Alkalihalophilus pseudofirmus: one gene and its partner. The protein of the gene in region 1 interacts with the protein of each later gene in a pairwise test. Links are inferred from orthologs where the notes say so. Each region holds a gene or a part of one and is shown on either strand. Other genes may lie near its edges. The genes, in order: eno and rpe.

Evidence for each region.
Region 2: the proteins of eno (region 1) and rpe interact in binary tests that used the Escherichia coli proteins (3 or more experiments, as listed by UniProt). The link is inferred for Alkalihalophilus pseudofirmus from one-to-one orthologs.

What each region holds. Positions count from the first base shown.
Region 1 is NZ_CP117835.1:3,529,708-3,532,852, reverse strand. Bases 333-3,145 are described here. They hold eno (phosphopyruvate hydratase), read left to right. Parts: upstream 333-1,000; coding sequence 1,001-2,290; downstream 2,291-3,145. Other genes in these bases: secG (preprotein translocase subunit SecG), read left to right, coding at 3,032-3,145; gpmI (2,3-bisphosphoglycerate-independent phosphoglycerate mutase), read left to right, coding at 333-979. Outside these bases: more of gpmI, read left to right, coding at 1-332. UniProt on the Escherichia coli protein: Catalyzes the reversible conversion of 2-phosphoglycerate (2-PG) into phosphoenolpyruvate (PEP). It is essential for the degradation of carbohydrates via glycolysis.
Region 2 is NZ_CP117835.1:2,631,588-2,634,778, reverse strand. Bases 113-2,971 are described here. They hold rpe (ribulose-phosphate 3-epimerase), read left to right. Parts: upstream 113-1,147; coding sequence 1,148-1,795; downstream 1,796-2,971. Other genes in these bases: PQ478_RS14085 (Asp23/Gls24 family envelope stress response protein), read left to right, coding at 2,740-2,971; rpmB (50S ribosomal protein L28), read right to left, coding at 2,325-2,513; spoVM (stage V sporulation protein SpoVM), read left to right, coding at 2,193-2,273; rsgA (ribosome small subunit-dependent GTPase A), read left to right, coding at 248-1,144; pknB (Stk1 family PASTA domain-containing Ser/Thr kinase), read left to right, coding at 113-179. Outside these bases: more of pknB, read left to right, coding at 1-112; more of PQ478_RS14085, read left to right, coding at 2,972-3,102; PQ478_RS14080 (DAK2 domain-containing protein), read left to right, coding at 3,126-3,191. UniProt on the Escherichia coli protein: Catalyzes the reversible epimerization of D-ribulose 5-phosphate to D-xylulose 5-phosphate.

The DNA of each region.
Region 1 (3,145 bases):
GCGTTATTATGCGATGGACCGTGATCGTCGCTGGGACCGTGTTGAAAAGTCATATCGCGCAATGGTTTATGGCGAAGGACCAACTTATCAAGATCCGCTCGAGCTGTTAAAAGACAGCTATGAAAACGGAATCCATGATGAGTTCGTCATTCCATCTGTGATGACGAATGAAGACGGTACGCCAGTGGGTACGGTACAAGATGATGACGCGGTGATTTTCTTCAATTTCCGTCCGGATCGTGCGATTCAAATGTCACAAGTATTTACAAACGAAGACTTCCGTGGGTTTGAGCGTGGACCAGCTCATCCAACAGGCGTTCACTATGTGTGTATGACGCACTTTAGTGAGACAGTCGACGGCTATGTGGCGTTTAAACCAACAAACCTAGATAACACATTAGGTGAGGTATTAGCACAGCAAAACTACAAACAATTACGTATCGCCGAAACAGAAAAGTATCCACATGTGACATTTTTCTTCAGCGGCGGACGTGAGGAGCCATTTGAAGGAGAAGAACGTATTTTAATCGATTCTCCAAAAGTGGCAACGTATGACCTTCAGCCTGAAATGAGTGCCTATGAAGTAACGGACGCACTTCTAGCAGACATTGAAGCAGACAAGCACGATGCGATCATCCTTAACTTTGCAAACCCTGATATGGTTGGACACTCAGGCATGCTTGAGCCGACAATTAAGGCTGTAGAAACTGTGGATGAGTGCTTAGGTAAAATAGTCGATGCAATCATTGCTAAAGGCGGAGCGGCTGTCATTACTGCGGACCACGGTAATGCCGATGAAGTCATAACGCTTGATAATAAGCCAATGACTGCGCACACTACAAACCGAGTGCCTGTTATCGTCACACAAGAAGGTCTCACACTACGTGAAGATGGAATTTTAGCTGATTTAGCTCCTACAGTACTTGCCCTACTTGGCGGCTCTCAGCCAAACGAAATGACTGGAAAGAAACTATTTTAAATTTTAAGGAGTGACTACATTATGACAATGATTACAGATGTTTACGCACGCGAAGTCCTTGACTCACGTGGTAATCCTACAGTAGAAGTAGAAGTATATCTTGAGTCTGGTGCGATGGGCCGTGCGCTTGTACCAAGCGGTGCGTCTACTGGTGAATATGAAGCAGTAGAATTACGTGATGGCGGCGAGCGCTACATGGGTAAAGGAGTTATTCAAGCAGTTGATAACGTAAATGACGTTATTGCTCCTGAGCTTATTGGCTTTGACGCTCTAGATCAACTTGGTATCGACCAATTAATGATTGAGCTTGATGGTACGGAAAATAAATCTAAATTAGGCGCTAACGCAATTCTTGGTGTATCTATGGCTGTAGCTCATGCTGCTGCTGAAGCACTTGGTGTACCTTTATACGTATACCTTGGCGGATTCAACGCGAAGCAGCTTCCTGTTCCAATGATGAACATCATCAACGGTGGTGAGCACGCTGATAACAACGTTGATATTCAAGAATTCATGGTTATGCCAATCGGTGCTGAAAACTTCAAAGAAGCATTACGCATGGGTGCTGAAATCTTCCATAACCTAAAAGCTGTTCTTAAAGGCAAAGGCTACAACACAGCTGTAGGTGATGAGGGTGGATTTGCTCCTAACTTATCTTCAAATGAAGAAGCACTTTCAACAATCATTGAAGCAATCGAAAAAGCTGGTTACAAGCCAGGTGAAGAAGTGGTTCTTGCAATGGATGTTGCTGCTTCTGAAATCTACAACAAAGATGACGGTAAATACCATCTTTCTGGCGAAGGTAAAGTTCTTTCTTCAGAAGAAATGGTTTCATTCTATGAAGAGCTTGTTTCTAAATACCCAATCATCTCAATTGAAGATGGCTTAGACGAAAACGACTGGGATGGCTTCAAGCTGTTAACAGATCGTCTTGGCGGTAAAGTACAGCTTGTTGGTGACGATCTATTCGTTACAAACACAACAAAGCTTTCTGAAGGTATTGAAAAAGGGATTGGTAACTCAATCCTAATCAAAGTGAACCAAATTGGTACACTTACTGAGACATTTGAAGCAATCGAAATGGCGAAGCGTGCTGGTTACACAGCAGTTATCTCTCACCGTTCTGGTGAAACAGAAGATGCTACAATCGCTGACATCGCTGTTGCGACAAATGCTGGACAAATCAAAACAGGTGCACCTTCTCGTACAGACCGCGTAGCGAAGTACAATCAACTTCTACGCATCGAAGACGAGCTGGCTAACGTTGCTCAATACGGCGGCCGCAGTGCATTCTACAACTTAAAGAAGTAATAAATCGATGAAAAGGAGCGCATGACGATGCGCTTCTTTTTCTTTTGTAGATTACTTACCAATCTTGAAAAACAAGTACCTTAAACATGGGTTATAGCAAAGTCGTCGCTCCTGAAATATACTTCGCTTTCCGTGGGGAGCCAGTGAGCTTCCTCGGGCTTATGCCCTGTGGGATCTCACTCCTGCTCTAGGTGCCACTGGAGTCTCCGTATATTTCATCCGCTGGGTTACTGCTTTTTGTAATTATTATGTGGAGCGATTTAGTTATACTTTAAAAGCAATTAAACATAAAGTGCCTCAAACAAAGGTTATAGCAAAGTCGTCGCTCCTGAAATATGCTTCGCTTTCCGCGGTGAGCTGCTGAGCTTCCTCGGGCTTATGCCCTGTGGGATCTCAGCCCTGCTTTAGGCACCGCAGGAGTCTTCGCATATTTCATCCGCTGAGTTATTGCTTTCTCCCTGAATCGAGTGGATTGATGTAGTTAATAGGCTCAGTTCTATTCACTAAGTGCTACTTATATTGAGGGAGCACTATACAACCTTCTCGCTCTGTTGATTGGAGCGGAAATCAACAATTATGGCATGGAAAGCCTCAAGCGTAGAATTTACGAGGTAAAGTCCTTATTTTACGTCGCACATCCTTTATTTAGTTATTAATCGATTCTGTAAATAATGTTGTTACAACACTCTTATTTGTGGTAAAGTTATAGAAGCGCATATTGTGCTTGGAGGTGTAGAAGGGGTGCAAACGGTTGCTTTTGTTTTATTAATTATCGTCTCAATCGCGTTAATTGCGGTTGTTCTACTTCAATCTGGACGTAGTGCTGGTTTATCTGGTGCAATCTCTGGTGGAGCA
Region 2 (3,191 bases), 900 kb from region 1 along the record:
GCATCATATATCGTGATGCGACAACAAATGGGGCTGATGAAGTATTTGTTGAGGAATCAATAACCGAACCGAAAACCTATTCCATACCTCTAGAGGTAAGTGAGGAATATCCAGGTTCATTTGATGTTTATGTCAACGGAAACCAAGCTCATAGTTCTAAGCAATATACATTCAATTAAAAGAAGAGAGCTTAGTGAGTAAGCTAAGCTCTTTCTACTTGTTTTGGGGAAAATTAAGGAGGTCATGCATGGCAACTGGTATGATTGTAAAAGCCTTAAGTGGTTTTTATTACGTTCAAAATGAAGATGGAATATTCCAATGCAGAGGTCGTGGAAATTTTAGAAAGCGCAAGATTAAACCGCTTGTAGGAGATGAGGTGGAATTTGAAGCAGAAAATCGTACAGATGGTTATATTTTAGATGTATTTGATCGAAAGAATGAACTGGTACGTCCGCCTATTTCTAATATCGATCAAGCATTGCTTGTTTTTTCAGCGAAGGAACCTGACTTCAGTCCGCTGTTACTCGACCGTTTTTTAGTACATATCGAAGCAAACAATATCAAACCGGTTATTATTATTTCTAAGGTCGATTTATTATTACCAAATGAACTAGCGGAAATAAAAGAATATCAAAAGCAATATGAAGCCATTGGGTATACCGTCATTTTAACAACAAATCAAAACCAATCATCAAATCAAACGAACGAAATGGTAGAAATTCTATCTTGTATCAAAGATCAAGTCACCGTTATCGCGGGTCAGTCAGGAGTAGGTAAATCTTCTCTGCTAAACGTACTAAAACCGGAACTAGAAATTGAAACCAATCAAATTTCAAGTCATCTAGGTCGAGGCAAGCATACAACAAGACACGTAGAATTATTAGCAGTGGGCGGGGGATTAATTGCAGATACCCCTGGCTTTAGCTCGCTTGATTTTATTGAAATGGAGCCTGAAGACTTATCAAGCTGTTTTCCTGAAATGGCAAGCGTCCATAATCTATGCAAGTTTCGGGGCTGTACGCACACCTCTGAACCTAAATGTGCAGTAAAAGAAGCGCTTGTGCAAGGTGAAATTGACAACGGCCGTTATGAGCATTATCTTGTTTTTTTAGATGAAATTAAGAACACTAAACGGAGGTATTAGATCATGATTAAAATTGCACCATCGATTCTTTCAGCTAATTTCGCTACCCTTGGAGAAGATATTAAAGAAGTAGAGGCAGGCGGTGCCGATTACATCCATGTTGATGTGATGGACGGGCATTTTGTTCCAAATATTACGATCGGTCCCTTAATTGTGGATGCGATCCGTCCCGTTACTAAACTGCCGTTAGATGTTCACTTAATGATCGAAAATCCTGATCAATATATCCCGCAGTTTGCAAAATCAGGTGCAGATATCATTACCGTGCATGTAGAAGCGTGTCCGCACCTTCACAGAACCATTCACTTAATTAAAGAGAATGGCTGCAAGGCAGGAGTCGTTTTAAATCCTCATACCCCGTTTGACGCGGTTAAACCAATAGTGGAGGATCTGGATATGATTTTATTTATGACCGTAAATCCAGGTTTCGGCGGCCAGTCTTTCATTTCATCTGTTCTGCCAAAAATTAAAGAAGCTTCTTCCTACATTAAAGAAAAAGGCTTAGATGTTGAGATTGAAGTGGACGGAGGAGTGAATCCGGAAACAGCTAAACAATGCGTGGAAGCTGGTGCTAATGTGTTAGTAGCTGGTTCAGCTATTTACAATAAAGAAGACCGTGCGAAGGCAATTGCTGACATTAGAGGGTCTTAATCTGTGTGAACGTTAGTCATCCGACTAACGTTTTTTTTGTTTTCTTAGGTTCTTTTTAATTGCAGGGAACGGTTGGGTCAACTAGTGCATATAAGTATTATGTGCTTTAGGGTCAGATAAAGAGGTGTACTTACTCAAAAAGTCCAAGACATATCTAGTAAAAAAATGCATATGTATAGGGTAGGAAGACAAGGTTAGAGAATTCTCGGGAAAAAGTAGGTATAGTTCTTAGCTTGTGAATATACTAGTAGAAAAGAGTGTTGTTTTTATCCTTTCTCTATTATACTGCAAGTCTTTTTATCGAAAGGGTGAAGCAAGCTTTGCTACCGCCCGCTCTGGTCGCTAGCTAAAGTTCTTTATCATTAACTCATGGGTTTTACGTTGAGGAGGAGGAGCTATGAAATTCTACACAATCAAACTGCCCAAATTTTTAGGTGGATTCGTAAGGGCCATGCTGAACTCATTCAAAAAGGGGTAAATGCAAAAAAGCACCGTGTATACGGTGCTTTTTTGTTAGTAACGAAGTAAATTATACGCGTTCAACTTTACCAGACTTAAGCGCACGAGTAGAAACATATACACGCTTAGGCTTACCATCTACTAAAATACGAACCTTTTGTACGTTTACACCCCAACGGCGTTTTGTTTTATTCAATGCGTGAGAACGCTTGTTGCCGCTTTTTGCTTGTTTTCCAGTAATTGCACATTTACGAGCCATGATCTGCACCTCCTTATACCAATAGCGATGACCACAGAAATCATACTTGACTATAGTAGCACAGCCCCTATATGAATGCAATAGCTACACGGAAAGTTTATCAAGTAAAGTTGCTTGACAGTGTATCTTTGCCCCGCTTATTTTAAAACAACTTTAAAAAACCCTTTGAGTATAGTAAAATGACGATAATGACCGAAGTCTTGAATTCGAGAAGGAGGAATCATTTATGTCCATTGAAATGAAAACCCAACTAGGTGTTGTAGATGTTTCTAAAGATGTAGTAGCTACAATTGCTGGCGGAGCAGCAGTCGATTGTTACGGTATTGTTGGTATGGCTTCCCAAAAGCAAATCAAGGATGGTATTACTGATTTGTTAGGAAAAGAAAACTTTCGCCGCGGTGTGGTAATTCGTGAGATCGATGAGGAAATTCATATCGATATGTACATTATCGTAAGCTATGGTACAAAAATTTCTGAAGTAGCTTACAATGTCCAAACGAAAGTGAAGTATCAGTTAGAACAAATGTTAGGGTTAGATGTTGATTCCGTGAATATTTTTGTTCAAGGCGTCCGCGTTACTAATCCGTAAGGTGTAGTTAGGAGGAGCTTGTTGTGTCAGTAAATTCGATTGAAGGAAAAAAACTTGCCCATATGTTTGTCGAAGGGGCAGCTAATTTA